One region of the Streptomyces sp. SL06 genome, then DNA from elsewhere that is predicted to be linked to it. Evidence: riboswitches for the same ligand, from Rfam matches in the RefSeq annotation. Region 1 holds a riboswitch; the other holds the start of a gene.
What was found. Region 1 has a riboswitch for S-adenosylmethionine ahead of AC4IHM_RS24320 (aminotransferase class V-fold PLP-dependent enzyme). Riboswitches for the same ligand answer to the same signal wherever they lie in the genome.

Region 2: linked by a shared signal. The riboswitch ahead of thrC (threonine synthase) and the one ahead of AC4IHM_RS24320 (aminotransferase class V-fold PLP-dependent enzyme) in region 1 are both predicted to bind S-adenosylmethionine.

The regions. Positions count from the first base shown of each region.
Region 1 covers NZ_JBSYOT010000002.1:5,306,523-5,311,608, reverse strand. Annotated here, with positions in the region: gene AC4IHM_RS24330 (rhomboid family intramembrane serine protease) at 1-290, shown strand, start outside; gene AC4IHM_RS24325 (Lrp/AsnC family transcriptional regulator) at 287-568, shown strand; gene AC4IHM_RS24320 (aminotransferase class V-fold PLP-dependent enzyme) at 596-1,981, opposite strand; SAM riboswitch class IV at 2,159-2,275, opposite strand; gene trpD (anthranilate phosphoribosyltransferase) at 2,351-3,415, opposite strand; gene qcrB (cytochrome bc1 complex cytochrome b subunit) at 3,558-5,086, opposite strand, start outside.
Region 2 covers NZ_JBSYOT010000002.1:4,071,552-4,076,637, reverse strand. Annotated here, with positions in the region: gene groL (chaperonin GroEL) at 1-220, opposite strand, end outside; gene AC4IHM_RS18670 (cold-shock protein) at 544-747, opposite strand; gene AC4IHM_RS18665 (MoaD/ThiS family protein) at 1,154-1,429, opposite strand; gene thrC (threonine synthase) at 1,426-2,736, opposite strand; SAM riboswitch class I at 2,754-2,901, opposite strand; gene AC4IHM_RS18655 (glucosyl-3-phosphoglycerate synthase) at 3,044-3,988, shown strand; gene AC4IHM_RS18650 (hypothetical protein) at 3,992-4,717, opposite strand; gene AC4IHM_RS18645 (alpha,alpha-trehalose-phosphate synthase (UDP-forming)) at 4,876-5,086, shown strand, end outside.

The DNA.
Region 1 (5,086 bases):
CCGCCGTCCTCGGCGCGTTCCTGTTCCTGTTCCCGAGCGCCCGTGTCACCAGCCTGCTGCCCTTCCTCTTCTTCCTGCCGCTGCGCTTTCCCGCGTGGATCGTGCTGCCGTTCTGGGCGGGCCTGCAGTGGATGGCGGCCGGGCGGGCCGGGGACGGCCCGGGAGTGGCGTACCTCGCGCACCTGGTGGGCTTCGGGCTGGGCTTCGTCTTCGCCTGGGTGCGGTTCGGGCGTACGACTAGAGTGAAGGACGTTCCAGTGGCGGCGCCCGAGGGAGAGAACCAGCCGTGATCAGCGCGATCGTCCTCATCAAGACCAGCGTGGACCGGATCCCCGAGATCGCGGAGCAGATCGCCGCGCTGGACAGCGTCAGCGAGGTCTTCTCCGTCACGGGCACCTACGACCTGATCGCCATGGTCCGGGTGAGCCGGCACGAGGACCTCGCGGAGGTGATCCCCGGCCGGATCAGCAAGATCCCGGGCGTGGAGGGCACGGACACGCACGTGGCGTTCCGTACCTACTCGCAGCACGACCTGGAGGCCGCGTTCGCCATCGGGCTCGACAACTGACGCCCGGCCGGGGTCCCGGCCGCCGGGTCAGGCGGCGGAGGCTTCGGCGCCCGACCTGTCGGGCACGCAACGGCCGTCCTCGGTGCGGTAGTTCCACCGCGCGCCGTCGCTCACCAGCTCCTTGACCGCGGTCACGAACCGCTCGACGTGCTCGTCCGGGGTGCCCGCGCCGAAGCTCACCCGGATGGCGTTGAGGGACTTCTCGCCGGGTGCCGCCTCGGGGGCGCCGCACTCGCCCTGCGTCTGCGGTTCGCTGCCGAGCAGGGTGCGCACCAGCGGGTGGGCGCAGAACAGTCCGTCGCGCACGCCGATGCCGTACTCGGCGGAGAGCGCGGCGGCGAAGTGGGAGCTGTTCCAGCCCTCGACGACGAAGGAGAGCACGCCGACACGGGGCGCGTCGTCGCCGAAGAGGGAGAGCACGCGCACCTGCGGCACCTGCGCGAGTCCCTCCCGCACCTTCCGGATCAGGTACTCCTCGCGGGCGACCAGCGTGTCGAAGCCGGCCTCGGTGAGCGCCTTGCAGGCGGAGGCGATGGCGTAGGCGCCGATGACGTTGGGCGAGCCGGCCTCGTGGCGGGCGGCGCTGTCGTGCCACTGGACGTCCACGCCGCCGTCGGGACGCCGGGCGACCCTGCGGCTGGCGCCGCCGCCGGCGAGGTACGGCTCGGCCTCGCGCAGCCAGTCGGCGCGGCCGGCCAGCACACCGGAGCCGAAGGGCGCGTACAGCTTGTGCCCGGAGAAGGCGACCCAGTCCACGTCGAGGCCGGCCACCGAGACGGCGTGGTGCGGGGCGAGCTGGGCGGCGTCGAGGACGATCCGGGCGCCGTGCGCGTGCGCGGCGGCGGCCAGCTCGCGCACCGGCCACAGCTCGCCGGTGACGTTGGAGGCGCCGGTGACGCAGACCAGGGCGGGTCCGTGGGGCTCGCGGGCGGTGAGGGCGCGTTCGAGGGTCTCGACGGCCTGGGCCGGGGTGCGCGGGGCGTCCAGGTAGGTCACGTCCGCGTCCCGCCAGGGCAGCAGCGAGGCGTGGTGCTCGGTCTCGAAGACGTAGACCCGGCAGCCGGCCGGCAGCGCGGCGGCGAGCAGGTTCAGGGAGTCGGTGGTGGACCGGGTGAAGACGACCTGGTCGTCCTCCCGGCAGCCGAGGAACTCCGCGACGGTCCTGCGGGCGTTCTCGAACAGGTCGGTGGACAGCTGCGACAGATACCCGGCGCCGCGGTGGACACTGCCGTAGTACGGGGCGTAGGCCGCCACGTCGTCCCAGACCCGCTGGAGCGCGGGGGCGCTGGCGGCGTAGTCGAGCGCGGCGTAGGTGACCTCTCCGCCGGTGACGAGCGGCACGGTCACGTCCCGGCCCAGAACGGGCAGCGGGGCACAGACGGTCTGGTCGGCGGCGTGCGTGGAGACGGACATGGGTGTACTCCCGTGAAGGCGGCCGCCATCGCCGCGCGAACCGGGACGGCTCAAGCGCGGAGGAGGGCGGAGAAGGTGAGCAGAGAAGGATGCGGAGGCGGGGCTCTGCGGCCCTATCGCATTCGCTGGTTCACGGGAGACTCCCTCGAACGACCCAGGACCCCTGGTTTCGCGAGGGGTCCGCGCTTGTCGTGAACCTTGCTGTCCACGACCTGGTCTTCACCCGGGGCACCCCGCCACGGACGGAGGGTTGCCGGACAGTCGGCCGGGGCCGAATGACTGTCACTCATGACCTGGAAAGGAAAGTACGTCAGGGGATCGCCGTCCCGCAACCCGAGTCCGGATCGCGGGACGGGGATCCCGGAGGCCCTACGCGTGGCTCGCGGCCACCCAGCGGTCCAGGACGCGCGCGGCGGCCCCCGAGTCGATCGACTCGGCGGCCCGGTCCATGCCGGCCCGGATCCGCGCGGCCAGGGGTCCGTCGCCGGGCTCCAGGGCCGCCAGGGCCGCCGCCGAGTTCAGCAGCACCGCGTCCCGTACGGGGCCGGTCTCGCCGGCCAGCAGGCGGCGGGCGACATCGGCGTTGTAGGAGGCGTCGGCGCCGCGCAGCGCCTCCACCGGCACCAGGTCGAGGCCGACGTCCCGGGGGTCGAAGACCTCCTCGCTCACCGCGCCGTCCCGCACGACCCAGACCCGGGAGGTGGACGTCGTGGTCAGCTCGTCGAGGCCGTCGTCGCCGCGGAAGACCAGGGAGGAGTGGCCGCGCTCCGCGAAGACACCGGCGATGATCGGCGCCATCCGGGCGTGCGCGACCCCGATCGCCTGCGCCTTGACCCGGGCCGGGTTGGTCAGCGGGCCCAGGAAGTTGAACACCGTGCGGATGCCCAACTGGCCGCGCGCCGCCGCCACATGGCGCAGCGCCGGGTGGAACTTCACGGCGAAGCAGAAGGTGATGCCGGCCTCCTCGGCGACCTCGGCCACCCGCTTCGGCGTCAGCTCCAGGTTGACCCCGAGCTTCTCCAGCACGTCGGAGGCGCCGGACGCGGAGGAGGCGGCCCGGTTGCCGTGCTTGACGACCTTCGCGCCGGTGCCGGCCACGACGATCGCGGACATGGTGGAGATGTTGACCGTCCTGGCCCCGTCGCCGCCGGTGCCGACGATGTCGACCGTCTCCCCCGGCACCTCGATCACATGGGCGTGCTCGTACATCGTGCGGACGAGACCGGAGAGTTCCTCGACGGTCTCCCCCTTGGCTCTGAGCGCCACCGCGAACCCGGCGATCTGGGCGTCCGTCGCCTCGCCGCGCATGATCACGTCCAGCGCCCAGGCGGTGTCGTCCGCGGACAGGTCCCGGCCGTCCAGCAGTCCGTTCAGCAGGGCGGGCCAGGAGCGGCCCGCCGCGGTGTCGCCTCCAGCGGGGGTCACAGCGCTCATGAGCCGCTCCTGAATCGTGTGTGTCGTGGAAGTGGCGGAAGGTGGGTGCGGGTCCCACCCTATCCAGGCCCCGGGCACGGCGAAGGGCCCCGTCCGCAGACCGGACGGGGCCCTTCGACCGTGGTGTGGCGACGCGGGAGGGTCAGTGGTGGCCGTGGCCGCTCGTGATCTCCTTGTACTCCTCGACGGTCGGCTTCGGAATCTGCGCGTCCTCGCCGTAGTAGGCGTTGCTGAGCTTGGCGCGCAGCTTCTCGGTGCTCTTCGTCTTGCGCTCGACACCGTTCTCGTCGACCGAGGGGCCGATCTCGGCCGGCTTGTACTGCTCGTGCGCCGTGAGGGTGTGCAGCTGCTCCTGGCTGAGCGGCTCGTGCACCTCGATGAACTCACCGTGCGGCAGGCGCTTGATGATGCCCGACTCGCGGCCGTGCAGCACCTTCTCCCTGTCCCGGCGCTGGAGGCCGAGGCAGATCCGCTTGGTGGCGATGAACGCGAGGACCGGGCCGACGAAGAACGCGATGCGGACGAACCAGGTGATCGCGTTGATCGACAGGTGGAAGTGGGTGGCCCACAGGTCGTTGCCGCCACCGATCAGCAGCACGAAGTAGACGGTCAGCCAGGCGACACCGAAGGCCGTGCGGGTCGGGGCGTTGCGCGGGCGGTCCAGGATGTGGTGCTCGCGCTTGTCGCCGGTGACCCAGGACTCGATGAACGGGTAGACCGCGATCGCCGCCAGGACCAGCGGGAAGATCAGCAGCGGGACGAACACGCCCAGGACGAGCGTGTGACCCCAGAAGTTGATCTCCCAGCCGGGCATCACCCGGATCAGGCCCTCGGAGAAGCCCATGTACCAGTCGGGCTGGGCGCCGGTGGAGACCATGTCCGGCCGATAGGGGCCGATGGCCCAGATCGGGTTGATCGTGGCGATGGCCGAGACGGCGGCGATCACACCGAAGACCAGGAAGAAGAAGCCTCCGGCCTTCGCCATGTACACCGGCAGCAGCGGCATGCCGACGACGTTCTTGTTGGTCTTGCCGGGGCCCGCGAACTGCGTGTGCTTGTGGTAGAAGACCAGGATCAGGTGGCCGACCACCAGCCCGAGCATGATGCCCGGCAGCAGCAGGATGTGGATCGAGTAGAACCGGGCCACGAAGTCGTGGCCGGGGAACTCCCCGCCGAACAGGAAGAACGAGATGTACGTGCCCACGATCGGCACGGACAGGATCGCGCCCTCCATGAAGCGGATGCCGGTGCCGGAGAGCAGGTCGTCCGGGAGCGAGTAACCGGTGAAGCCGGTGAACATGCCGAGGACGAGCAGCAGGAAGCCGAACAGCCAGTTGATCTCACGCGGCTTGCGGAACGCGCCGGTGAAGAAGACGCGCATCATGTGCACGAACATGCCGGCCAGGAAGATCAGCGCCGCCCAGTGGTGGATCTGCCGGATCAGCAGACCGCCGCGGACGTCGAAGCTGATGTTCAGAGTGGAGGCGTAGGCCTCACTCATCAGCTGGCCCTGCAACGGCACGTACGAGCCGTGGTACGTGACCTCGTTCATCGACGGGTGGAAGAACAGCGTCAGGTACACACCCGTGAGGATGATGATGATGAAGCTGTAGAGGCAGACCTCACCCAGCATGAACGACCAGTGGTCGGGGAAGATCTTGCGCATGTTGG
Region 2 (5,086 bases), 1.2 Mb from region 1:
TGACCAGCTCGGCGCCGATCTTCTCGTACGGGTCCTCGAGCTCGATCTCCTTGGCGATGGACACGCCGTCGTTGGTGATCGTGGGGGCGCCCCACTTCTTCTCGAGGACGACGTTGCGGCCCTTGGGGCCGAGCGTCACCTTGACGGCGTCCGCGAGCTGGTTCATGCCGCGCTCGAGGCCGCGCCGCGCCTCCTCGTCGAACGCGATGATCTTGGCCATGTGAAGTGGTCCCTCCAGGACTGGGGGTGATTCCTTCGGACCGCGCCCGCGCCCGCGACGGACGGCTCGCCGGCCTCGTGGTTCCTTCCCCACCCGGCCTGCGGGCCTCACCGACCCGGTCCTTCGTTGTCACTCTCACCTTCAGAGTGCTAACGCCAATGATTAGCACTCGGCATGGTCGAGTGCAAGCGCCATACCGGGATCGGCGGCCCGCCGCCCCGCCTCCACCACCTCCTGACCCCGGGAACACGAAGGGCCCGCACCCCCGTGCGGGGGTGCGGGCCCTTCGATGAAGAACCGTTCGCTTGCGGTGGCCGAACGTCTCAGGCGCTGAGGCGAACCATGTCGGCCTGCGGGCCCTTCTGACCCTGCGAGATCTCGAACTCGACCCGCTGGCCTTCTTCGAGGGTGCGGTAACCGTCCATCTGAATCGCACTGTAGTGGACGAAAACATCCGCACCACCGTCGACCGCGATGAAGCCGTACCCCTTCTCCGCGTTGAACCACTTGACGGTGCCCTGAGCCATGCCTAACTCCCCTATTACTGGCCCTTGCACAGATCCGCACTTCGCGGACCCGGGTCAGACCTCACCCCCCACGACTGGGGGCGTGCGCCGGAACGCGTCGACCGCGGCCGAATGTATCTGCCCAACTGCCGTCTGCAACAGGTCAGTCGGACGAGAAATCTGGACGCGCCCGGTCCGGAATGTGGCGAGAATTCGTCCGAATTCAGGTCAATTCGGGGCACACAAAGGGAACAAAAGCCGCGAAATACGTCCACACTTTGGCTGCTTCTTGTCGGACGTGCGGCAGGAATTAAAGGTTCCCGACCTTGCGATCGGGAGCGCGTTCCCCAACTCTACCGTGCTCAACCACATGGAATTGCCCCCTCCGCTTCTCTTACGGAGAGGGCAATTCGCACTACGAGGGGTATCAGCCGCCGGCGACCGCGGGAATGATCGAAATGCCCGCGCCGTCCGGGGTCGCGGTCTCCAGGCCCTGCTCGAATCGGACGTTGTCGTCATTGACGTAGACGTTGACGAAGCGGCGCAGCCTGCCCTCGTCGTCCAGGACGCGGGCGGCGATGCCGGTGTGGTTCTTCTCCAGGTCGGAGATGACCTCGCCCAAAGTGGCGCCTTCGGCGCCGACCTCGGACCTGCCGCCGGTGTAGGTGCGCAGGATGGTCGGGATGCGAACGGTCACGCTCATGCGAGGCCAGCCTCTCGGAAGGAGTCCAGGTTCGGGCGGATGGTCGCGGTCAGGCCGGTGCCGGCCACCGCGTCGAGGGTCTTCAGGCCGTCGCCGGTGTTCAGGACGACGGTGGTGAGCCTTGGGTCCAGTACGCCGTCGTCGATCAGCTTCTTCGTCACGCCGACCGTCACACCGCCCGCCGTCTCCGCGAAGATGCCCTCGGTGCGGGCGAGCAGCTTGATGGCGTCCACGACCTGCTCGTCGGTCACGTCCTCCACGGCGCCGCCGGTGCGCCGGGCGATGTCGAGGACGTAAGGGCCGTCGGCCGGGTTGCCGATGGCCAGCGACTTGGCGATGGTGTCCGGCTTCTGCGGACGGACCACGTCGTGGCCGGCCTTGTACGCGGTGGAGACCGGCGAGCAGCCCTTGGCCTGCGCGCCGAAGATCTTGTACGGCTTGTCCTCGACCAGGCCGAGGTCGATCAGCTCCTTCAGCCCCTTGTCGATCTTCGTCAGCTGGGAGCCGGACGCGATCGGCACGACGAGCTGGTCGGGCAGCTTCCAGCCGAGCTGCTCGCAGATCTCGTACGCGAGGGTCTTGGAGCCCTCCGCGTAGTACGGCCGCAGGTTGACGTTGACGAAGCCCCAGCCCTCGCCGGCCGGGTCGCCGATCAGCTCGGAGCAGAAGCGGTTCACGTCGTCGTAGTTGCCCTCGATGCCGACCAGCTCGCCGCCGTAGACGGCGGCCATGACGACCTTGCCCTGCTCCAGGTCGTGCGGGATGAACACGCAGGAGCGGAAGCCGGCGCGGGCGGCGGCGGCGCCGACGGCGCCGGCGAGGTTGCCGGTGGAGGAGCAGGACAGGGTGGTGAAGCCGAAGGCGCGGGCGGCCTCGATGGCCTGGGCGACGACGCGGTCCTTGAAGGAGTGCGTCGGGTTGCCGGAGTCGTCCTTGACGTACAGACCGCCGGTGACGCCGAGTTCGCGGGCCAGGTTGTCGGCCTTGACCAGCTTGGTCCAGCCGGGGTTGATGTTCGGCTTGTCGGCCACGTCGGCGGGGACGGGCAGCAGCGGGGCGTAGCGCCAGATGTTCGCGGGGCCCGCCTCGATGCGCGCGCGGAGTTCCTCGGTGTCGTGGGCCGAGAAGTCGTAGGCGATCTCCAGCGGGCCGAAACACTCCTCGCAGGCGAAGACGGGGCCGAGCGGCACGCGGTGCCCGCATTCGCGGCAGGAGAGCGCGGCGGCGGGGCCCAGATCGACGGGGGAGGCGGTGGACGCGGAGGCGTCGGCGTGGTCGGTGGCGCTGGTGACGGTCTGCACAGCCATGGAGGCGAGGCCCTTTCTCCTCATCTTCCTCACGACGCATCTCGCCGTGAGACGGATTTGGCACCTTCCCTAGCCGGGAGCCTCGCCACGTCCGTGTGACAGGAACCGACTGGAGGGTTGCCGGGGCTTCATCGGGCCGTATCCCTCTGCCCCTCTGGATGAGCGGTATGTAGTTGTTTTTCCGTGGTGCGCGCGGCGGCCCCGGCATGCGGTGGCCGACCGTGTTGTTCAAGACTGTAACCGAAGGCCAAGGCGGTCGAGACAGTCGTCCGAACCGCGAGATGGATCACAAAGGGAGCGACGGGACGTGCTGGAAGAAGTCGAGCGCTGGCTGAGCGCGCGCTCCTGGTCCGTGGCGGACCGGCCGCTCCAGCGGATCCTTTCCGCCAAGCGCGCCACCGGGCAGACGGTGAGCGTGGTGCTCCCCGCCCTCGACGAGGAGGCCACGGTCGGCGAGATCGTCACGGTGATCCGCCGGGAGCTGATGGGGCGGGTGCCGCTCGTCGACGAGGTCGTGGTCGTGGACTCCGGGTCGAGCGACCGTACGTCGCAGGTGGCCGCGGCGGCGGGCGCGCGGGTCGTGCACCGCGACGCGATCCTGCCCCGCGTCCCGGCGGTGCCCGGCAAGGGCGAGGTGCTGTGGCGTTCGCTGCTGGTGACCGGCGGCGACATCGTCTGCTTCGTCGACGCCGATCTGCGCGAGTTCTCCGCGGACTTCGTCTCCGGGATCGTGGGCCCGCTGCTCACCGACCCGGACGTGCACCTCGTCAAGGCCATGTACGACCGTCCGCTCGGCGCGGCCGCCGGGCAGGGCGGGCGGGTCACCGAGCTGATGGCCCGCCCGCTGCTCAATCTGCACTGGCCGCGGCTGGCGGGCTTCGTCCAGCCGCTCGGCGGCGAGTACGCGGCCCGCCGCTCCCTGCTGGAACGGCTGCCCTTCCCCGTCGGTTACGGGGTGGAGCTGGGCATCCTGGTCGACTCCCTGCACCTGGTGGGCCTGGACGCCCTCGCGCAGGTCGACGTGGGGGTCCGCAGGCACCGGCACCAGGACGAGCGGGCGCTGGGCCGCATGTCCGCGTCGATCTACCGCACCGCCCAGCTCCGGCTGGCCCGCGGCCATCTGCTGCGGCCGGCCCTCACCCAGTTCGAGCGGGGCGCCGACGGCTTCGAGCCGCGCACGTACGCCGTGGACGTGGAGGAACGGCCTCCGATGACGGAGATCGCGGAGTACGCGGCCCGGCGGGTGGCCTGAGCGTCAGCCGGGTACGCCGTCCGACCAGCGCCAGATGCCGCCGGAGTCCTGTGCGCAGGTCAGGTACTCGCCGCCGCGGCCGTGGGTGCTCAGGCCGTGGTGCTTGTTGGCGCAGAACTGGCCGTCGGCGTAGCAGTTGCCCGCGGGGCTCATGAGTTCGCAGGCGCCGGTGCCGCCCCCGCCTGTGCCACCTCCGCTCGTGCCACCTCCGCTCGTGCCGCCCCCGCCCGTGCCGTTGTCCTGAGTCTTCGCCGGTTCCGGGGCCGGCTTCGGGGTGTGCAGGAGGCGCCCGGCGCAGTCGCGGCCGTCGCGGGGGACGGTGAAGGTCACCGGGCCGGATCCGCCGCTCTGCTCGCAGACCTTCTCGCCGCTGCCCCAGGAGGAGGCCCGCTGTCCGGTGCCCTGGAGGTGGACGGCGAAGTCGGTCCTGGCCTGCTTCGCGGCGCTGACGGCCGACCCGACGCTGCGGCCGGTGAAGTCCGGCAGCGCGACGGCCACGGTCGGCGTGGGGGTCGGGGTCGGGGTGGGGGTCGGGGCGTCGGTGGTCGGGGACGCCTCCGGTGTGGGACTGGCGCTGTCGCTCGGCGTGGCGGTGGCCGCCGCGGGCCGCCCCTCCGCCTTCGTACCGGCGTCCCCGTCGCCTTCGCCGCAGCCGGCCAGTGCCAGCGCGGAGGCCGCGACCAGCGCCGCGGCGCCGGCGAATCTGCGCATGCGCGTATGCATGGGCATAGAACTGGGCATAGAACGCCCACCCCCCAGAAAGTTGAAATGTTCACCGCGCATCCTCGACCTCTTCACATCTTCCGCACAAGTCGCTTGACCGAATCGGCCGCGACGTGACATGGAGGAACGTTTGAGGTTTTGGGGGCCGGGCTAGATTGAGGCGTATGGCTTCAAGCTTCGGTGCTGCTCAGGTGGTGGTCGCCTCCAACCGGGGGCCGGTCTCGTACGAGGTGCGGGAGGACGGTTCGCTGCACGCCAAACGGGGCGGTGGCGGGCTGGTCTCCGGGCTTTCCGCCATCGGGCCGGACGCCGGGGCGCTGTGGGTGTGCTCGGCGCTGGGCGACGGCGACCGCGAGGCGGTGCGGCGCGGGGTCG